2 regions of the Mesorhizobium sp. RSR565B genome follow, and region 2 is predicted to be linked to the other one. Evidence: predicted binding sites of a transcription regulator. Region 2 holds the regulator's gene; the other holds the start of a gene.
The links. Region 2 encodes LexA, which represses DNA repair genes until DNA is damaged. Its sites were predicted from a motif close to TGTTCNNNNTGTGTTCNG; they were not measured.

Region 1 (11,167 bases), 3.6 Mb from region 2:
GAGCGGTGCGGTCACCTTGATGGTGCCGCGCGGTTGGCCGGAAAGCGCCGAAACCGCGGCTTCCGCCTCGGTGATCGCCTCCAGCACCTGCTTGGCGCCGGAGTAGAACACCGTGCCATGCTCCGTCGGCATCAATTGCCGTGTCGTGCGGTTGAACAGCCGCACGCCGAGGTGTTTTTCCAGCTCCTTGATGCGGTTGGAGGCGACCGCCGGCGAAATGCGCATGTCGCGGCCTGCCGCCGAGAGATTACCAAGCTCGACGACGCGGACGAAGACGGCGATGTTGTCGAGATAGGCCATTCGTGGCTGTTTATGTGGCGGCGTACGTGGTCAGCCTAGTATTTTCCATTTTTTTTTGAAAGTCATCGTACACCTCGCCTCTTTTCGTTTGCGCCCCACACCGTAAAGTCAGCCGATCGGCAGGGACGATTTCACATGATGGATTTCGCGATTTTCTGGGACTGGCTGAGTTTCGCCGTGCGCTGGCTGCACGTCGTCACCGGCATCGCCTGGATCGGCTCGTCCTTCTATTTCGTCGCGCTCGACCTTGGCCTGCGCCAGCGCCCCGGCATGCCGGTCGGCGCATTCGGCGAGGAATGGCAGGTGCATGGCGGCGGCTTCTACCACGTCCAGAAATATCTGGTGGCGCCGGCCGAAATGCCGGAACACCTGACCTGGTTCAAATGGGAATCCTACGCCACCTGGCTGTCCGGCTTCGCCATGCTGTGCGTGGTCTACTATGCCGGCGCCGACCTGTTCCTGATCGACCCCAATGTTCTGTCCATGTCGGTTCCCGTGGGCATCCTGCTGTCGATGGCGACGATCGGCGTCGGCTGGGTTGTCTACGATCTGCTCTGCCGGTCGCCGCTCGGCAAAAGTGACACCGGACTGATGCTGGTGCTCTATGGCGTTCTGGTGTTCATCGCCTGGGGTCTGACGCATCTGTTCACCGGCCGCGCCGCTTTCCTGCATCTGGGCGCCATCACCGCCACTATCATGTCGGCCAATGTCTTCATGGTGATTATTCCAAACCAGAAGATCGTCGTCGCCGACCTGATTGCCGGCCGAAAGCCCGACCCGAAATACGGCAAGATCGCCAAGCAGCGCTCGCTGCACAACAACTACCTGACGCTGCCCGTGCTGTTCCTGATGCTGTCGAACCACTATCCGCTGGCGTTTGCGACGGAGTTCAACTGGGTCATCGCCTCGCTGGTGTTCATCATCGGCGTCTTGATCCGGCACTATTTCAACACCGTGCATAAGCGTGCCGGCAACCCCCACTGGACCTGGATGGCGGCTGCGGTGCTATTCGTCATCATCATGTGGCTGTCGACAGCGCCGAAAATACTGACCGGCGAGCCCAAGGCATCCGCCGCGGCCGAAGTCTATATCGCCTCGTCGCATTTCCCGGCGGTGCGCGACACCGTGCTTGGCCGCTGCTCGATGTGCCATACGGCCGAGCCGGTCTATGAAGGCATCTACCATGCGCCGAAGGGCGTGATGCTCGACACCGACGCCAGCATTGCCGAGCATGCGCGTGAAATCTATTTGCAGGCCGGGCGCAGCCACGCCATGCCGCCCGCCAACGTCACCCAGATCAGCGACAAGGAACGGGCGCTGCTGGTCGCCTGGTTCGAAGGCGCAGGGAAATAGGGATGACCTCCACACTTCTGCGCGGCCGCACCCTAAGTTTTTTGCGCTGGCCCGAAGCCATCGACGACCATGCCGCCTGGCGCTATGAGGAGGATGGCGGCCTGCTGATCCGCGACGGCCGGATCGTTGCCGTGGGCAGCTACACGGAAGTCGAAAAGCAAGCGGGCGACGGTGCGAAAAAGATCGATCATCGGCCGCATCTGCTGCTGCCCGGCTTCATCGATGCGCATGCGCATTTCCCGCAGATGCAGGTCATTGCCTCCTACGGCGCCGAACTGCTCGACTGGCTGAACACCTACACCTTTCCCGAAGAGACCAAATTCGCCAACGCCCAGCATGGCCGCCGCATCGCCCGGCTGTTCCTGGACGAGATGGTGCGCCACGGCACGACGACGGTCGCCGCCTACTGCTCGGTGCACAAGGCGTCTGCCGAAGCGTTCTTTGCCGAATCGCATGCGCGCGGCATGCTCAACATTGCCGGCAAGGTGATGATGGACCGCAATGCGCCGGCAGGCGTGCTCGACACGCCGCAATCCGGCTATGACGATACGAAGGCGCTGATTGCGGAATGGCACGGCAAGGGCCGCCAGCTTTATGCGATCACGCCGCGCTTCGCCATCACCTCCTCGCCCGAGCAGCTGGAGATGGCCGGCACGCTCTGCCGCGAAAACCCCGACCTCCACATGCAGACGCATCTGTCGGAAAACCACGCCGAAATCGCCTTCACGCAAAAACTCTATCCGCAGGCGCGCGACTACACCGATGTCTACGAGCAGTATGGCCTGCTGGGGCCAAAGAGCCTGTTCGGCCACTGCATCCATCTCTCGGAACGAGAGGCCGATGCGCTGTCGGACTCAGGCTCGGTGGCGGTGTTCTGCCCGACCTCGAACCTGTTCCTCGGCTCCGGCCTGTTCGACTACCAGCGCTTTCGTCGCCGCGACAAGCCGCTCAGGATCGCTGCCGCCACCGATGTCGGCGGCGGCACCAACTATTCGATGCTGCGCACTATGGACGAGGGCTACAAGGTGATTGCGCTGAATGGCGAAAAGCTGAACCCGTTCCAGTCCTTCTGGCAGATAACGCGTGGCAATGCCGAGGCGCTGTCTGTGGCGGACAAGGTCGGCACGCTGGATAAAGGCACCGACGCGGACATCACCGTGCTCGACGCCCGCGCCACGCCGGCGATGCGGCTGAGGATGGAGACTGTGGAGACGCTGGCGGAGGAGCTGTTCCTGCTGCAGACATTGGGCGACGACCGCGCGGTGCGCGAGGTCTATGTTGCGGGGCGGCCGGCCAAGATCGATATGATCGTGGGGTAGGACCCATCATCCGCGCGGGACAAGATGATGATTGCGCCTGGTTGCCAAGTGGTTCCCCCACTCCGTCGCCGCTTCGCGGCGCCACCTCTCCCCCCTCCGGAGGGAGAGGAAGGGAGCCTTTGCTTCGGAGGACGGGCGCCGGTTCGGACAGCTTGGCGCCCTTCCTCTACCCCGTCGATCGGGGGAGAGGTGTCGAGAGAAGCTCGACGGAGTGGGGGTCGACCCTGGCGGGGCAAGACCACCACCGCGACGAGACCTTGACCGGGCGGAGCTTGTCGTACACACGATTTGTGACTGACTTCGGAGAACAAAATGGCCGCTGCCGACGACATCGCTCTGATCCAGAAACAGGAAGAGACGCTGGTCTTCCCGGCCTTCGACGAGGCCGTCGCCTTCAAGGTCGGCGCGGCGATCCGCGAGCGGGCGCTGGCCGAAAAGCTGCCCATCATTGTCGATATCAGGCTGTGGGATCGGCCGCTGTTTTATGCCGCGATGCCCGGTTCAAACGCCTCCAACCCCGACTGGGCACGACGCAAGATCAATGTGGTCAAGCGCTACCTCAGGAGCACCTATCGTCTGGTGCTGGAACAGCAGCGACCGGACCGCACCTTCAAGGTCGGCGAGGGGCTGGATATTGCTGATTACGTACTGGCCGGCGGCGGGTTTCCGGTGACTGTAAAGGGGGCTGGCGTGATCGGCGTCATCGCCGTCTCCGGCCTGCCGGAACGCCAGGACCACGGCGTCGTCGTCGATGCACTGTGCGATCATCTCGGCGTTGATCGGACACAATTGGCGCTGCCGCCGGAAGATAAATCGTGACGCTAGCGCTGCCCCTCATCCGCCTGCCGGCACCTTCTCCCCGTATAGTGACGGGGAGAAGAGAAGCACCCCAACGCCGGCGAACCCCTCTCCCCGTCTCTATACGGGGAGAGGGTAAGGGTGAGGGGCGGCGCCGGCTTTTCGGAAGCTCGCAAACCGCGGATGGCGGCCAATTATGACCGTGCTCGACCCAAAATCCTTTCTCATCTCGATCTTCAATGCCGCTGTTGCCGCTGCCGATCCGGAACGAACGATCAGGGATCACCTTCCGGCCAAGCCGAAGGGCCGCACCATCGTCATCGGCGCCGGCAAGGGCTCGGCGCAGATGGCCGCCGCGTTCGAGAAGGTGTGGGATGGCCCAATCGAAGGGCTGGTCGTCACCCGCTACGGCTATGGCGCCAAATGCGAGCGCATCGAAATCATCGAGGCGGCACATCCGGTGCCGGACGCTGCCGGTCTTGAGGCGTCGCGGCGCCTGCTCGAAAAGGTGCAAAGGCTGACTGCGGACGACCTGGTAGTGGCGCTGATATCGGGCGGAGGATCGGCGCTGCTGCCGTCGCCTGCCGCTGGCCTGACGCTCGCCGACGAAATCGCCGTCAACGAGGCGCTGCTCGCCTCCGGCGCGCCGATCGCGGCCATGAACACCATCCGCAAGCATGTCTCAACCATCAAGGGCGGCCGGCTGGCAGCTGCCGCCTGGCCGGCCAAACTGGTATCACTGGTTGTCTGTGACATTCCCGGCGACAACCCGGCCCTGGTGGCCTCCGGCCCGACCGTGCCCGACTCCGGCAACCGCGCCGATGCGCTGGCCTCGATAGCGGCCTATGGCATGAAGCTGCCCGACGCCGTCATGGCGCACATCAACTCGCCAGAGGCCGATGCGCCAGATACGGATGACCAGCGCTTTTCACGCAATGAAGTGCACCTGATCGCCTCGGCTGGCGTATCGCTGGAAGCGGCAGCCGCTGAGGCAAAACGGCAAAGCATCGAAGCCGTCATCCTCTCCGATTCCATCGAGGGCGAGGCGCGCGAGGTCGGTGGCGTGCATGCAGCCATTGCGCGCGAAGTGGCGACGCGCAACCGGCCGTTCCAAAAGCCGGTGCTGATCCTGTCCGGCGGCGAGACGACCGTGACTTTGCGGGCCCCTGTTGACGGAAAAAGGGGCAAGGGCGGCCGCAACTCCGAATTCCTGCTCGCCTTTGCCATCGGCATCAGCGGCGCGGAAGGTATTCATGCACTGGCCGCCGATACCGACGGCATCGATGGCTCGGAAGACAATGCCGGCGCCTTTGCCGATGGCTCGACCGTCTCGCGCATGCGTGCCGCCGGCATCGACGCCAAGGCGATGCTGGCCGGCAACAATGCCTGGACGGCGTTCAACGCGATCGGCGATCTGTTCGTGCCGGGGCCGACGGGTACGAATGTGAATGATCTGAGGGCAATCCTGATCAGTTAATTCGGCCGTGGCGGCCGAAGTTTCCAACGTTGGATTCACGACCGTGAAGCCACTCAGCTTCGTCATCCCTGGGCGAAGCAGGAGCGAAGCTCCTTGTTCCGCCCGCGGATGACGATGTCGCTGAGGCTTTCGCTCATCTCACGACCCCATCAGCCGCTTCACCTCTTTCATATCCTTTAGGAACCGCTCGCGCTCAGCCTCCTTGTCCGTCGGCTCGTGAATGCGCAGGATAAAGGACGGGTGGATGGTGATGAACACGCGCAAGCCATCCTCGCGTTCGATCAACTGGCCGCGCATTTTCGTCACGGCAATGGCCTTGCCCAGCAGCGACAACGCCGCCGTTGCCCCAAGCGCCACGGCGAGGTCCGGCTTGATCAGCTCAAGCTCCCGGCCGATCCACCAGCGGCAGGCCTGGACTTCGCCGGTATTTGGCTTCGAGTGGATGCGGCGCTTGCCGCGCGGCTCGAACTTGAAGTGCTTGACGGCGTTGGTGACGTAGACTTTTTGCCGGTCGACGCCTGCGTCATCGAGAATTGCATCGAACACTTTGCCCGCTGGCCCGACAAAAGGTTTGCCGGCGAGATCTTCCTGATCGCCAGGTTGTTCGCCGACGAAGACCACTTTGGCGTCATCCGGCCCCTCGCCGAACACGGTCTGTGTCGCGTCGCGCCAGAGCGGGCAGCGACGACAACCCTTTGCAGCCTCGCGCAAATCGGAAATCGTCTTGGCATCGTCTTCATCCGGCGCCTCGGCCGGCTCGGGCTTCGGCCAATGTCTTGCCTGCAGCTTGGCGTGGTGCGGCGCCGGCGTCGTCGGTTGTCTGGCAATCATGGCTATAGCGGCCTCGTCCGCTCCTGCGATCAGATCTGGAATGAGCGAGGCCTCGGGAAGGTTCCGCCAATATTTCTTCGGCATCTCCTTCTGCATCGCCTTCACCTTGAGCCGCGCCGGGTTGAAGATGTTCTGGAAATAGGTCAGCCACAACGCCTCGGTGTCGTCCTGATCGGGTGCATCGCCCTTGGCCGCACCCGGGCCGATCGCCAGCCTTTCGCCATTCCAGTCGGCGGAGGCATAGGGCGTCAGGACGGTCCAGCGCATGCCGGTGAACCGCCGGACGAAGAAATCCGCGTTGCGCTCGACAATGAAATGCTCCGGCTCGAACCAGGCGACGTAGCGCTCGTCCTCGCCGTAGCCGATCTTCCGGAAGCGTACGAAGGCATGCATCTTATGGCTGTCGCGCCGCACCGCCTTTTCCATGGCTTCGAGCCGCCTGGTGTCGGGATCGGATGCGATCGCCAGCAGTTTCGGCTCGGTGCGCAGGCGACAAAGCATCCAGTAGAGAAAGGCAAACCGGCCGGGGTCGGAGTGGCAGAAGGCGGTTTCGGCATGGGCGATGAACTCGCGCGGGACGGTAAGCTGCGCGCCCTCTGGCACCGCCGGCAAGGCATCTCGAGGATCATTGGCGTCGGACCCGACACCCCAACTAATATCCTCAGGCCGGACCTCATTCAGCGTCAGACGCCGTGCCGCATCGCGCCAACCGGCGAAATCGGTCTGGCTCGCTAGCCGGACAGTGTATCGGGCAAGGTCGAGCTGGGCCGGCTGCATGGTCAAAACAGCGACAGTTGTTCGCAGGACTTTACGATCGTATCGCGCAGGCCTGTCTTGTCGGTGAGTCCGCCCGGCGACCAGCCTTCGGCGATGATGAAGGGCCTCAGCTTGGCGATCGAATGGCAGATCCGTCCGACATCTTCCAGCCGCATACGTCGGTGGCGGCGGGTTTCAAGGATCTTCGCCACCACCTTGGTGCCCAGACCCGGAACCCGCAGCAGCGCTTCCCGATCGGCGCGGTTGATGTCGACGGGAAACCTCGCCCGATTGCGCAAAGCCCAGGCGAGCTTGGGGTCAATGGCGAGATCGAGCATGCCGTCGCTGCTGCCGGCGAGGATTTCCGGCTGCGAAAAGCCGTAGAAGCGCATCAGCCAGTCGGCCTGATAGAGCCGGTGCTCGCGCATCAGCGGCGGTTTCTGGAGCGGCAGCGACGATGACGAATCCGGGATCGGGCTGAAGGCGGAGTAATAGACGCGCCGCAGATGGTAGCTGCCATAGAGCCGCGCACTGGAGTGCAAGATACCGTCGTCGGATGTCTTGTCGGCGCCGACGATCATCTGCGTCGACTGACCTCCGGGCGCAAAGCGTTCGCGCTTCTTGGTCCGCAACGTCGGCTCGGCCTTTTCCTCCATCTTCCGGCGCAGGTTCGCCATGGAAAGCCGGATCGTTTGCGGCTTCTTCTCCGGCGCCAGTTTCTTCACGCCCTCATCGGTCGGCAGTTCGACATTGATAGACAGCCGGTCGGCGTAGAGCCCGGCCTGCTCGACCAGTTCGGCCGAGCTTTCCGGAATGGTCTTCAGATGAATATAGCCGGAGAATTTTTCGTCCAGCCGCAGCCGCCGCGCCACCTCCACCATCTCGGCCATGGTCTCGTCCGGGGAGCGGATGACTCCTGAGGACAGGAAGAGGCCCTCGATGTAGTTGCGCCGATAAAAGTCCATGGTCAGCTTCACCACCTCGTCGATGCTAAAGCGGGCGCGGCGCACATTCGATGACGAGCGGTTCATGCAGTAGCTGCAATCGTAAATGCAGAAATTGGTGAGCAGGATTTTCAGGAGCGAAATGCAGCGGCCATCCGGCGCGTAGGAATGGCAGATGCCCATGCCTTCTGTGGAGCCGATACCGCCGGATTGGAGCGAATCCTTCTTCGCCGAGCCGGACGAAGCACAGGAGGCGTCGTATTTGGCGGCGTCAGACAGGATTGCCAGCTTTTCACGGACGGTGGGCGCGCTCATCCGTTCATGATATGTTCTTGAAGGCTGCAGCGCCACCTCATTTGATGCAGGCGGCGAAAAAGTGATCGCCGCCCGCCGTCAGGGCAATCAGAGACCGTTTCGAAATTCGCTCTGGCGAGTCATATGGTGGTGGTTTCGAGAACCGAAGCGCAGCGGACATTTGGTCCGTGAGCATCGGAAGCGCAGAAACCACCATCGATGGCCGCCGGAGTAGAATTTCGAAACGGTCTCTCAGACCTCGTGCAGGTAGAGGTGGTAGTCCAGCTCGCTCACCGTACGCGCGACGCGCAGATACTCCGACTGCTTGATCGCCACGAAGGTGCGATGCAGATCCTCGCCAAGCGCCTCTTTCAGGAAGCTCGAGGCCCGCGCCGCCTCGATCGCGGCGCGCCAGTCGACCGGCATGGTCGTGCGCGTGACAGCGGCTTCATAGCCATTCCCAGTGGTTTCAGGGCCGGGGTCGAGGCCTTCGTCCAGACCCTTGATGATGCCGGCCAGCACCGTTGCCGCGATCAGGTAGGGATTGGCGTCGACGCCCGACGGCCGGTGCTCGATGCGCCGGTTCTTGGCGTCGCCGGCCGGCACGCGCAGCGCCACCGAACGGTTGTTGACGCCCCAGGTCGGCGCCACCGGCGCATAGGACTGCGAGACGAAGCGCCGCCAGGAATTGGCGTGCGGCGCAAACACCAGCATCGATTCGGCCATGGTCTGGATCAGCCCGCCGAGCCCCTGCAGCAGCGGCAGCGACCAGCTTTCGCCGCCGGCTTCGGCAAAAACGTTGCGGCCGTTCTTGTCCTGCAGCGAAACATGGAAATGCATGCCGGAGCCGGCATATTTTTCGATCGGCTTGGCCATGAAGCAGGCGGTAACACCATGGCGGCGCGCCTGCGCCCGCACCAGCCGCTTCAACATGACGAGGTCGTCGGCCGCCCGCATGACATCCTTGCGGTAATTCAGCGTCAGCTCGTACTGGCCGGGCGCGTATTCCGAAATCACCGTTTCGGCCGGAATGCCTTGCGCCTTAGCCGCGGCATAGATGTCGGAAAACAACGGCTCCATGCCGTGCAGATGGTCGACGGAATAGACTTCCGTCTTGGCCGAGCGGCGGCCGTCGAGCACGGCGTCCGCCGGTTTTACCTTGCCGTCGGCGTCACGCTCATTGGCAAGCAGGAAAAATTCGAGTTCGAAGGCGCCGGCGGGATAGAGGCCCTTGGCCGCCAAGATGTCGACCTGCCTGGCCAGCGCCAGCCGTGGGTCCGACGACATAGGCTGTCCCTCGAGATGGTACATCGCCATCAGCAACTGGCCGCGCGGCGGGTTCGTGCCGTAAAGCGGCACCAGCGTGCCGGGGATCGGCCATGCCCTGAGATCGCCGTCTCCAGTCGTCCAGATCAGCCCGGTTTCGTGCACATCCTCGCCGGTGATGTCGAGGCCGAGGATCGAGATCGGCATGTGGCGGCCGCCCTCGAAGATGCTTTTCAGCTCATGCCGGCGCACGATCTTGCCGCGGCCGACCCCGTTGGCGTCGGTCAAGACGATATCGAAGGCTTCGATTTCGGGATGGGCGTCGAGAAAGGCTTGCGCCTCGGCGGGCGTCGAGCCCGAAGGTGAAGTCATGATTAGTGTACTCGAGTTTGGCTTGGCAGCTTGTCTCATGCCGTCAGCCTTGCCGCAACCGTGGCGAAGGCGGTGATCAGCCGGTTGACCTGGGCGCCGGTGGTGGCCGGTGAGATCAGCATCATGTTGTGAAAGGGCGCGATCAGCACGCCCTGGTTGACCAGCGCGACATGGATAGCCGCCTCAAGCTCCGGCGCATGGGCAGTCTCGGCTTCGGCGCCGTTCCTGAGCGGGCCAGGGGCGCAGATGAACTCGACGCGGGCGCCGACGCGGGCGACATGCCAGGGCAGATTGTAGCGATCGATGACGCCGGTCAGCCCGGCATCGAGCCGCAGGGCGAGGCGATCCATCCGGGCATAATTCTCCTGCGTCATCACCTCTTCGAGCGTTGCGCGCATGGCTGCGAACTGCAGCGGGTTCGCCGACAGCGTCGTGCCCATGCCGGAATAGCCCGGCTCCTTGGTTCGGTTGTAGTCGGCATAGCGCGAGGCGACCTCGTCGCTCATGCCCCACACGCTTGCCGGCACGCCACCGGCGATCGGCTTGCCCAGCACGAAAAGGTCGGGCTGCAGCCCGAATTTTCTGGTGTAGCCCCCTGGGCCGGTCGAGATGGTGTGGGTCTCGTCGATCAGCAGCAGCGTTCCTGCCGCGCGCGTCAGTTTGCGCAACGCGTCGTGAAAACCCGGATCGGGCAGCACCATGCAGGAATTTGTCAGCACCGGCTCAGCAATGACGCAGGCGACATCCTTGTCCTTGAGCGCTGCTTGCAGCGCGGCGACATCGTTGAACTCGATGACCTTCGCCATCTTGGTCAGGTCGCGAAACTCACCCGCCAGCCCCGGCCGATTCACGGGCTTGCCGTCGACCATCCGGACCATCGTCTCGTCGACCGAGCCGTGATAGCAGCCGTTGAAGACCAGGATCTTTTCGCGGCCGGTGACGGCGCGGGCGACGCGCAGCGCGAAGCGGTTGGCGTCGGTGGCGGTGGTGGCGATCTGCCAGAACGGCAGACCGAAACGCTGTGTGATCAGCGGCCCGATGGCCAGCGCATCTTCCGAAGGCAGCATATAGGTCAGGCCGCGCCCGGCCTGGCGGCGGATGGCGCGCGCCACCGGCGGCGGCGAATGGCCGAACATCGAGCCGGTGTCACCGAGGCAGAAATCGTCCAGCCTGTTGCCGTCGATATCCGTGATGGCGGCGCCCTTGGCGCTTTCGACCAGGATCGGGAATGGCGTCGGCCAGTCGTTCATCCAGTGCATCGGCACACCGCCGAAGAAGCCTGGCAGGCCGTTACCGACCTTGGCCTGCGATTTCGGCCGCGCCTTGCGGAAGGTGTTCGCCTCGCTTGTCCGCAATGCAGCGATGCGGTCACGGCTGATACCGTCGATGGATGCTTTTGAACTGTTCGTGCTGTGCATGAAATCCCTCTCGGCCGGCACACTACCCAATTGGCGACG
Region 2 (11,167 bases):
GCTCGCCGTCGAAGTGAAGCCGGGATCGTAGGTGAAGGCGCCGGTGGTGTTGTAGAGCGCACCGATGTCGATGACGTCGGGCCCGACCGACCCGCTTCGCACCTTGAATTCATGCGTCTTGCCGGCCAGTTCGAGCGTGGCAGTCGACGGGTGCGTCGTCTTGCTGCCGGTTTCCAGTCTTGTCGCAGCTTCGCTCATTCTCAAACTCCTTCATGTTCCTCATGCCGGCAAGGCAATTCCTGCAAACGACACGTCGAAATCACCGGAATGCGCGAACTCGCCACCGCATTTTGGGAGGTGCGTGCCTGATTGGGCCAAGGCCTAATGTTGCACTGCGAAACCCGCCTTTCAATGCCAATCTTTTTGGGCCAGCTCGCTCCTAATCGATTTGATCCGCAATCCGCGCCAGGCTTTCCTCGCGGCCAAGCACGGCAAGCACGTCGAACACGCCGGGCGAGGTGCTACGGCCGGTAAGGGCCGCCCGGAGCGGTTGGGCCACGGCGCCGAGCTTGTGGCCGCCGGCCGCTGCGAACTCGCGCACCGCGGCTTCAGCCGCGGCAGCCGACCAATCGCCCGAAACAGTCTGCAAAGCGGCATGTGCGCCGCGCAGGATCGCGCGCGCGTCGGCACTGAGCAGTGCTGCCGCCTTCTCGTCGATCGGCAGCGGCCGCTCGACGAACAGGAAGGCCGCGCCATCGGCCAGTTCCACCAGCGTCTTGGCGCGCTCTTTCAGGCCCGGCAAGGCGGCCAGCAGCTGCGCCTTCCTGGCGTCGTCGAGACGGGCGGCGATAGCAGATCCGCCTTCGAGGTATGGCAGAGTGGCGACGAAAATGTCGAACAGCTCGGTATCGGCCATCTTGCGCATATGCGCGCCGTTGATTGACTCGAGCTTGGCGAAGTCGAAACGCGCCGCACCCTTGTTGACATCGCCGATGTCGAACCACGAAATCATGTCCTTGATCGACATGATCTCGTCGTCGCCATGGCTCCAGCCGAGCCGCGCCAGATAGTTGAGCAGTGCCTCGGGCAGATAGCCCATGGCGCGATAAGCCTCGACACCGAGTGCGCCGTGCCGCTTCGACAGCTTGGCGCCGTCGGCGCCGTGGATCAGCGGGATATGCGACATCGACGGGACGTCCCAGCCCATCGCGTTGTAGATCACCGTCTGGCGCGCGGCGTTGGTCAGATGGTCGTCGCCACGGATGATGTGGGTGACGCCCATGTCATGGTCGTCGACGACGACGGCATGCATGTAGGTCGGATTGCCGTCCGAGCGCAGGATGATGAAATCGTCGAGGTCCTTGTTGGGGAAGCGCACCTCGCCCTGCACACGGTCGTGCACCACGGTTTCGCCCTCGGTCGGCGCCTTGATGCGGATGGCGCCCTTGACGCCGGGAGGCGCCTCCGAGGGGGCACGATCGCGCCACGCGCCATTGTAGCGCGGCGGCAAGCCCTTGGCGCGTGCGGCCTCGCGCATCGCCTCGAGCTCGGCAGGGGTCTCGTAGCTGTAATAGGCCTTGCCCAGGCGCACCAGCTCCTCGGCCACCTCACGGTGGCGTGGCGCGCGCTCGAACTGCGATATGGCCTCACCGTCCCAGGAAAGGCCGAGCCAGGTCAGCCCATCCAGAATGGCCTGTGTCGCCGCCTCGTTGAAGCGTTCGCGGTCGGTGTCCTCGATGCGCAGCACCATCGTGCCGCCGGTGTGCTTGGCGTACAGCCAGTTGAACAGTGCGGTGCGCGCGCCGCCTATATGCAGATAGCCGGTGGGCGAGGGGGCAAAACGGGTGACGACCGTGTCGGACATGGAACTCTCGGGAACCTTGGAAAGCGGGGCGTGATCGCGCGGGCTTTCGCGCTTTGCGCGTTCATGTAGCATAGGAGGTCTGGGGCGCAAGGGGCAGACCCGATGGCTGGATGAGGCCGGGGCACGTCGCCAATTATCGGTTGCGTCAACGGGCGCCGGAGCCTTGTAGCACAAAATCTGTTCGCACCTCCGCGCAACCTCGTTTGGCAGCAGCGTCAATGTCTGGGTTTCATTCGGCTGCAGCGTCCGTCACAGTGCCTGGAACATCGCTGCGACGGTGGTAGCCTCCTCTGACGAGCGGACATTTCTTCACGGAGGCGGCACTGCCCGACTACAAAGCCGCCGTGACAGCGTTGGCTTGGTCACGCATATTGACCTTTCTGCAATCATTATCGTGAACACCGCAACTGTGTGCAGTCCGGTCTCGCCACTAAGGAAGCATGATTGAAAGAAGGACTACCGATGACCAGAAACGCCGACCATACGGAGGGTGATCCGTTCTACCATGGCACCCGGGCGGATTTGAAACCCGGGGATCTGCTGAGCGTCGGCCACCCTTCCAATTTCAGAGGTAAACCACTGTCATGGATCTATTTCACCCAGACACTGGAAGCCGCCATCTGGGGAGCAGAGCTTGCAACGGGTGACGGTCGTCAAAGGATTTACATCGTAAAGCCGACGGGGTTTTTCATGGATGACCCTAACCTGACCGATAAAAAATTTCCCGGTAATCCGACGAAATCCTACCGCTCCCGTGATCCGTTACTCATCCTGGGGGAGCTCGCTGAATGGCAGGGTCATACACCCGAACAATTGAAGGCAATGCACGATGGGCTTGCTCGCCTGAGGGCGGAGGGCCGGGATATGATTGAGGATTGAGCGTCCTTGGCGAGTGATGGTCAATTCCGGCGCGGTGGACGCGATCACGCGGACTTTCGCGCTTTGCGCGTTCATGTAGCATAGGGGTCTGGGGCGCAAGGGGCAGACCCGATGGCTGGACGTGGCCGGGGCACGAAGGAAGGCGAAGGCGCCGAGGCAAGCGTCAGCGAACGCTCGCTGTTTGCCGATAGTCCCTATGCCGAGCCGCTGCCCCTCGCGCTCCCTGAGCCGCATCCCGGCGTCGCGCCTGCGCTGCCCGGTCACGCGTTGCCGGCGCAAGTCACAGCGCCCGGATCTATCGCCCGTCTGCGCAGACGGCTTCGCCGTCCGTCATGGCCCGCGCTCCGCCGCAGCCTTGCCGTGGCCGCCAACACGGAGCTCGACCGGGGCGTCGCCTTCCTGCTGGTGCCGGTTTTCCTGGCGGCCGGCGTCATCATTTATTTCTCGCTGGCCGGCGAGCCGGGCTTTGCGCAGCCAATCGCCATTGTGGTGCTGGCGACATGTTGCGCTGTCGCCACGCGATCGCGGCCGAGGACGCATCTGTTCTGCATGGCCGCGATGCTGTGCGCGCTCGGCGTCGTCGCCGCCAAAGTCGAGACCTGGCGCGCCGGAACGCAGATGCTCGGCTCCGAGATTCAGACACGGCTGACCGGCCGCGTCGTCAGTCTCGAACAGATGGAAAGCGGCCGCATCAGGCTGACGCTCGACGTGGTTTCGACCGCTTACCCCGAGCTGCGTTACGCCCCGGAGCGGGTCAGGCTCTCGGCGCGGACCGTTCCCGCCGATATGACCGCCGGCTCCCTGATCACCGGCTATGCCAGGCTGTTGCCGCCGACCGGTCCGGTGCGGCCGGAGAGCTACGATTTCTCCTTCGACAGCTATTTCACCGGTATCGGCGGCAGCGGCTTCTTTCTCGGCAATCCGAAAACCATTGCTACGCAGGGACCGCCGCCGCTGACCGCGCGGCTCTCCTCGGCAATCGAGAACGCGCGCGAAAACATTGCCGACCATATCAGGGGCAAGATCGGCGGCGCCGAAGGCGAGATTGCCGCGGCGTTGATTGTCGGGGTGCGCGCCGGCATCCCGGACGAGGTCAACGAAGCGATGCGGCGCACCGGCATCTACCACATCATCTCCATCTCCGGCCTGCACATGGCGCTGGTTGCCGGCACCATCATGGCGTTGCTGCGTGGCGCCTTTGCGCTGTTTCCCGATTTCTCTTCGCGCCGCCCAGTCAAGAAATATGCAGCAGTGGCAGCACTCGTCTCCATCGCCGCCTATCTCGTCATTTCAGGCATCGTGGTCGCCGCCGAGCGCAGTTTCATCATGCTAGCGGTCATGCTGGTCGCGGTACTCTTCGATCGTGCCGCGCTCACCATGCGCAATCTGGCGATCTCCGCCATTGCCGTCATCCTGGTGTCGCCGCACGAGGTGGTCGGTCCCAGCTTCCAGATGTCGTTTGCCGCCACAGCCGCCCTTGTCGGCGCCTATGCCGGCTGGGCCGATTACCGCGCCGACAAGGTGAGAACGCCGCTGGCAAAGCGCTCCTTCGTCGGCTTCCTGTCGCGAAAATTCGCGCTGGCCATGGGCGGCCTCGCCATGACCTCGATCATCGCCGGCAGTGCAACCTTGCTGTTCGCCATCTGGCATTTTCAGCGTGTGTCGCCGCTCAGCCTGATCGCCAATCTGGCCGTGATGCCGATTGTTTCGTTGATCGTCATGCCCTTTGCCGTGCTCAGCGCACTGGCGATGCCGTTCGGCGCCGACGGGCCGTTCCTCTATGTGATGGGCAAGGGTCTGATGGCGATGATCGCTATATCGGCCTGGATTTCCGAGCGCTCGCCGGTCGACGCCGTCGGGCTGATCTCCATCCGCTCGGTGCTGTTGGTGGCAGTCGCCCTCGTCATCGCCACCATGGCCACCACCTGGCTCAGGCTGGCGGCCGTGCCTTTCGCGCTGGCCGGCCTGTTGACGGTGCCGCAGGTGCTTACGCCCGACGTGCTCATATCCGAGGACGCACATTTGGTGGCCATGCCGATCGGTGGCGGCGAACTCGCCCTCAACCGCGAACGCTCCAACGAATTCACCACGGACAATTGGAAACGGGCGCTGCGGGCCGAAACCATTGTCCCGCCCGAGATTTTCGAGGCAACAGATACGCGGTTCGATCTCGATCCGCTCGATCTGCCGCCCGGCTCGCCCTTCTATTGCACCGGCGATCTCTGTATCGCTCGACACCCTTCCGGAGCCATTGTAGCTCTTGCGAAAGACCGCAAGACGGCGCGGCCGGCCTGTGCCTTCGCGAGCCTGATCGTCATCGATGACGCCACCGCCTACAATCCGTGCCGCGACCCGCTGGTCCTGGTCGTGACGAAGAAACAGCTGGCCCGCGACGGCAGCGCCGCCGTCTTCTTCGATCCGCAATCGGCAGCGGCAGCGCCAACCATCCGGTTCGCCGTCGACAAGCCGTATCGCCCCTGGCAGGAGCAACGCCGCTTCTCCCGCGACGCGCGCGGCCTGCCGCCTTACAACCAGCGTGAAAAGTACAAACCCAAGCCGGCTCAGTAGCGCCGGATCAATCCGACAAGCTTGCCCTGCACCTTCACCCTGTCCGGTCCAAAAATGCGGGTCTCGTAGGCCGGGTTGGCGGCTTCCAGGGCGATCGAGGCGCCCTTGCGGCGGAAGCGTTTCAGGGTCGCTTCCTCATCGTCGACCAACGCCACCACGATCTCGCCGGGGCTGGCTGTGTCGGCATTGCGGATGATGACCGTGTCGCCATCGAAAATGCCGGCCTCGATCATCGAATCGCCCTTGACCTCGAGCGCGTAGTGTTCACCGCCCATGATCATGTCGGGCGGCACCGAGATCGAATGGGTCTGATGCTGGATGGCGTCGATCGGCACGCCGGCGGCGATGCGTCCCATCACCGGGATTGAAATCGAGGAAACGGCATCGTCATTGCCGGCAGACATCGAACGCGACGGCGAGCCCGGCCTGATCTGGCGGCCGAGACCGCCTTGGCCCATCCCGCCTTGTCCCTGGCCGCCTTGCCCTTGGCCGGCTTGACCAAGACTGCCCTGAATGACGCTCGGCGAAAACTTCCTCGCCGCGTTGAGGCCTGGTGCGATCGAGTCGGGTAGCCGCAGCACTTCCAGCGCGCGCGCCCGGTTCGGCAGCCGGCGAATGAAACCGCGCTCCTCAAGCGCTGTGATCAGTCGGTGGATGCCGGACTTGGAGGCGAGGTCGAGCGCTTCCTTCATCTCGTCGAAGGACGGCGGGATTCCGCTCTCCTTCAGGCGTTCATGGATGAACATCAGAAGCTCATGTTGTTTGCGCGTCAGCATCGCGGCCCCCAAGGGTTCTGAAACCAGAATCAGAAAAAACAAACCCAGAACAAACACTATCTGTTCCAGTTGTGTTCCGCAACCTTTTAAAGTTTAATGAATGTGTTGACGTTTTGTTCAGCGTAACGTTCGGCGCTGCGAGCGCCGCCTGCGCCCAGTTGCCAGCAACGGGGTGAAACGAAGACAAGTGGCCTGCGTCGTCGGCTACGATCGCCGCTTCCTTTTCGGACGGGGCTGCGCAGCATCCGCGCCGGGTTCGCTCTGGGCATAGACCCGCAGCGTGTAGCCGATGTGAGCGGTCATCAGAGTTTTCGCACGTTCGACGTCGCGATCGAGGGCCGCTTCCATCAGGGCGGTATGGTGTTCGATCGCCACGGCGTCGCGCAGGGCCGCCACGGCCTTCCGGTGCCCATCCGTGCGGCCGGCGGCGGCGCGCAGCGTCGGGGCCAAACCCAGAAAGCGGTGATGGCGATGCAATTGGTCGGAAATCGTTGCATTGAAGCGCAGCAGCCAGCTGGATGTCGCGGCACTGAGCAGCGCCGCATGGAAGGCCTCGTGTTTTTCGTACCACGCGTCGACCGCATCATCCGATGGATCGTCGAGAACAGACCCGCACCGTGAGAGACGATAGTGGGCGGCAACGACCGCGTCTTCCCACTCGCGGTCGCCCTTCTCGACCGATTCCACCAGCAGGGGCAGTTCGACCACCAGCCGCGCACGCGCCAAATCCTCGAGCTCCGCCCGAGAGACGGGAGCGACCGCAAACCCGCGGTTGCTGATGGCGGTCACAAGCCGTTCCGCCTCCAGCCGCGACAGCGCCTCGCGCAACGGCGTCCAGCCGATGCCGTAGGTGTTGCGCAGCGTGCTCAGCTTCAACGGCGCGGCAGGCGCCAGCCGGGTCGCAAGAATATCGCGCCTGAGCAGGCGATAGGCCACTTCCGTCTTCGAGGTCTGCTCGTCATCCAGCATCGTGATCCATCAGACATAAACGCTCGGCTGAGTATTATATATCAAAGCCTTTCAATGGGTGAATTATATATAATGTTTGACAGCTCAAGGGCGACCACTCAAGATCGCCGGCATGTTTGGGCGGGCAGGCTCCGCCGCGCGCGTTTGTCCATGGAGGGGCGCCGGATCATGATGACACCCGATCTCGCTGCAATCGAAGCAATGGATGCCGCCGATCCGCTGCGCTCCATGCGTGGACGCTTTGTCTTACCGCAAGGCGTGATTTATCTCGACGGCAATTCGCTGGGTGCCGCGTCACCAGCCGTCTTCAGCGAATTGCAACAGGCCGCCACGCAGGAATGGGCGCACGACCTCATTCGCGCCTGGAACACGGCTGGCTGGTTCAACATGCCGGTGGAACTGGGAGATCAGCTCGGACGACTGATCGGCGCGGCTGACGGGCAGACGGTGGTCTGCGACACAACCTCGATCAACATCTACAAGCTGCTGCACGCCGCGCTCGGCATGCGGCCGAATCGGTCGGTCATCGTTGCCGAGGGCGACAGTTTCCCGACCGACCTCTACATGGCCGAAGGCGTCGCCTCGACCCGGCCGGGAACGCGGCTGCGGCTGGAGGGCGTCGACGCGGCCGCAATCGAGGACCTGATCGACGACAGCGTTGCCGTCATCCTGGTCAACCACGTCAACTACAAATCCGGCCAGTTGCGCGACATGGCGGCGCTGACGCGCAAGGCACATGACGCCGGCGCGCTGATCATCTGGGATCTCTGCCACACCGCCGGCGCCTTGCCGGTCGAACTCGACCGTGCCAATGCCGATTTCGCTGTCGGCTGCACCTACAAATACCTCAATGGCGGCCCGGGCTCGCCGGCCTTCATCTACGCGGCCGAGCGCCACCATGGTGATATCAGCCAGCCGCTCAGCGGCTGGTGGGGCCATGCGCGGCCGTTTGCCTTCGAGCAGGGCTTTGCCGTCGGCAGCGGCATTCGCCGCTTCCTGTGCGGAACGCAGCCGGTGCTGTCGATGCGGGCGCTCAAGGGCGCGCTCGATATCTGGAACGACGTCGATATGGCGGCGGTGCGCAGAAAAAGCATCGCGCTGACCGACCTGTTTATCCAGCTCGTCGAAGCCAGATGCGGCGCCTACGGGCTTGAACTGGAAAGTCCTCGCGACGGCAGCCAGCGCGGCAGCCAGGTGTCGTTCCTCCATCCGCATGGCTATCAGGTGATGCGCGCGCTGATCGAGCGCGGCGTGATCGGCGATTTCCGGGCGCCGTCGACCATCCGTTTCGGCTTCACGCCGCTCTATGTCGGATATGGCGATGTCTGGCAGGCGGTCGAAGTCCTGGAGGATATTCTGCGCACCGGCGCCTGGCAGGACGCCCGCTTCGCGGTGAAGACCGCGGTCACCTGAGGAACTAGAGCAATTTCAGGAAAAGTGTGAAGCGGTTTTCCGTCCGCAATTGCGTCAAATCAAAGAGCTAGAGCATTTCGCCGTTTACGTTAAACGGTGAAATGCTCTAGAGCCGGGTGCGGACCGTCCAGAGCTCCGGAAACAGCACAACCTCCAGCATCTTCTTCAGATAGGAGGCGCCTGAGGTGCCGCCCGTGCCGCGCTTCAAGCCGATGATGCGCTCGACCGTGGTGACGTGGTTGAAGCGCCAGCGGCGGAAGTAATCCTCGAAGTCGACCAGCTTCTCGGCCAGTTCGTAGAGCATCCAGTAGCGCTGCGGGTCGCGGTAGACGGTTTGCCAGGCAGCCAGCACGTCTTCGTTCTCGACGCGCGTCTCGCGCCAGTCCGTGCGCCCGGCATCGGCGCCGATGTCGAAGCCATTGCGCGCCAAAAGCAGAAGCGCCTCGTCGTACAGCGACGGCGTGGCCAGGATCGCTTCCAGCCTGTCCGTAAGATCGGGCCGGTGCTTGTGCGGCCCGAGCATGGCTAGGTTGCGGTTGCCGGCCATGAACTCGATAGCGCGGTACTGCCACGACTGGAAGCCCGAGGATTGGCCGAGCGCGTCGCGAAACTCGGTGTATTCGCTTGGCGTCATCGTGCGCAGCACGTCCCAGGCATTGTTGAGCTGCTCGAAGATGCGCGCGACGCGAGACAGCATCTTGAAGCTCGGTTCGAGGCGGTCGGCGCGGATAGAGCGGATCGCGGCGCCGATCTCGTGCAAAGCGAGCTTCATCCACAATTCCGATGTCTGATGCTGGATGATGAACAGCATCTCGTCATGGGCCGAAGACAGCGGCGCCTGCGCATCGAGCACCTTGTCCAGCTGCAGATAGTCGCTGTAGGACATCCGCTCCTTGAACGACATCTGCGCGCCATCGGACGCCGGATCGTGCGGCTTAATCAATTGCTCTTCTCCGCGCGCAACCGGAAGCGCTGGATCTTGCCGGTCTGGGTTTTGGGCAAGGCGTCGATGAACTTCACCGAACGCGGATATTTGTAGGGCGCGATCGTTGCCTTGACGTGGTCCTGCAGGCGTTTGACGGTCAATGCGTCCGGCGAAACACCTTGCACAAGCACGATATGCGCCTCGACGATCTGGCCGCGTTCACCGTCCTCGGCGCCGGTCACCGCGCATTCGGCGACGTCGGGATGCGAGAGCAGCGCCGCTTCGACCTCGGGGCCGGCGATGTTGTAGCCGGCGCTGACGATCATGTCGTCGGAACGCGCGGCGAAGTGGAAGAAGCCATCCTCGTCCTGCGTGAACGTATCGCCGGTGAGATTCCAGCCATCGCGGACATAGTCCTTTTGCCTGGCATCGGCCATGTAGCGGCAGCCGGTCGGGCCGCGCACCGCCAGCCGGCCAGTAGAGCCGCGCGGCAGCTCCCGCATCTCGTCATCGACGATGCGTGCCTGATAGCCGTCGACGGGTTTGCCGGTGGAGGCCGGCTTCATGTCCTCGAAGCGGTTGGAGATAAAGATATGCAGCATCTCGGTGGCGCCGATTCCATCCAGGATCGGCTTGCCGGTCTTCTCAGTCCATTCCTCGAAGACAGGCGCCGGCAGCGTCTCGCCCGCCGAAACCGCGACGCGCAGCGAGGACAAGTCAGCGCCTTGATCCATGGCCTTGAGCATGGCCCGATAGGCGGTTGGAGCGGTGAAGGAAATGGTCGCTTTGTAGGTCTCGATGATGTGGATCATGTTGGGTGGCGTCGCCTGTTCCAGCAGCGTCGCCGCGGCGCCGAAGCGCAGCGGGAAGATGGCGAGCCCGCCAAGACCGAAGGTAAAGGCAAGGGGCGGGGAGCCGACGAAGATGTCGTCGGGCGTCACCTCCAGGATTTCGCGGGCATAGGCGTCGGCGATGATCAGCAGGTCGCGGTGGAAATGCATCGTCGCCTTCGGCACGCCGGTGGTGCCGGAGGTGAAGCCGAGCAGGGCGACATCGTCGCGGCCGGTGTTGACGGCAGTGAAGGTGACCGGCTTGTCGAGGGCGGCGCGGTCGAGTTCCGCGTCATGGTTGGCCGTGCCGTCGAAGCCAATGACCTGCTTGAGATACGCACTGCCCTTGGCGCAGGCGGTCATCTCGTCCATCAGCCTTGTATCGCAAAGCGCAACCGTGATTTCCGCCTTGTCGACGATCTTGGCGAGTTCGCCGGCGCGCAGCATCGGCATGGTGTTGACGACCACCGCGCCAACCTTGGTGGCGGCCAGCCAGCAGGCGACCATGGCCGGGTTGTTGGCCGAGCGGATCAGCACCCGGTTGCCCGGCTTGACGCCATAATTCTCGACCAGGGCATGGGCGAGCCTGTTGGTCCAGTCGGACAGTTCCTTGTAGGTGCGGCGGCGGCCATTGCCGATCAGCGCGGTGTGGTCGCCGAACCCTTTTTCGACCAGCCTGTCGGTCAATTCGACGCCGGCATTTATGTGGTCGGGATAGTCGAAGCCGTCGAGCAAAAACTCCGGCCATTGCTCCGGCGGCGGCAGGTTGTCACGCGTGAATGTGTCGATATGCGCTGATGGCCCAAGCATTTTCGGCTGCCCCTGTCTGCCTCGCGCCCATGGCTGAACAAGGCGCAGGATCGCACCAGTCGAAATTTGTTTCAAGCCTAAAATGTTTTTAGGTCGCAGCATTGACGCCGCCCTGTTCGGCGGCCATTCCTGTCGACTGAACTGAAGCCATCCGGGAGGGATGCAGATGCTCGAACATCGTGTTGCCGATTGG

Region 1: the regulator LexA is predicted to act here: its motif matches at 8,095-8,112, upstream of ACYG9R_RS08805 (putative DNA modification/repair radical SAM protein).

Annotation. Positions count from the first base shown of each region.
Region 1 is NZ_JBTTIE010000001.1:1,845,127-1,856,293, forward strand. Features, by position in the region: gene ACYG9R_RS08775 (LysR family transcriptional regulator) at 1-300, opposite strand, end outside; gene ACYG9R_RS08780 (urate hydroxylase PuuD) at 436-1,653, shown strand; gene guaD (guanine deaminase) at 1,656-2,972, shown strand; gene ACYG9R_RS08790 (heme-degrading domain-containing protein) at 3,285-3,791, shown strand; gene ACYG9R_RS08795 (glycerate kinase type-2 family protein) at 3,967-5,247, shown strand; gene ACYG9R_RS08800 (UdgX family uracil-DNA binding protein) at 5,386-6,855, opposite strand; gene ACYG9R_RS08805 (putative DNA modification/repair radical SAM protein) at 6,858-8,093, opposite strand; gene ACYG9R_RS08810 (glutamine synthetase family protein) at 8,325-9,710, opposite strand; gene ACYG9R_RS08815 (aspartate aminotransferase family protein) at 9,746-11,128, opposite strand.
Region 2 is NZ_JBTTIE010000001.1:5,468,786-5,479,952, reverse strand. Features, by position in the region: gene gltA (citrate synthase) at 1-198, opposite strand, end outside; gene gltX (glutamate--tRNA ligase) at 380-1,804, opposite strand; gene arr (NAD(+)--rifampin ADP-ribosyltransferase) at 2,267-2,683, shown strand; gene ACYG9R_RS26365 (ComEC/Rec2 family competence protein) at 2,795-5,251, shown strand; gene lexA (transcriptional repressor LexA) at 5,245-6,027, opposite strand; gene ACYG9R_RS26355 (GntR family transcriptional regulator) at 6,232-6,996, opposite strand; gene kynU (kynureninase) at 7,165-8,409, shown strand; gene kynA (tryptophan 2,3-dioxygenase) at 8,516-9,352, opposite strand; gene ACYG9R_RS26340 (AMP-binding protein) at 9,349-10,974, opposite strand; gene ACYG9R_RS26335 (alpha/beta hydrolase) at 11,141-11,167, shown strand, end outside.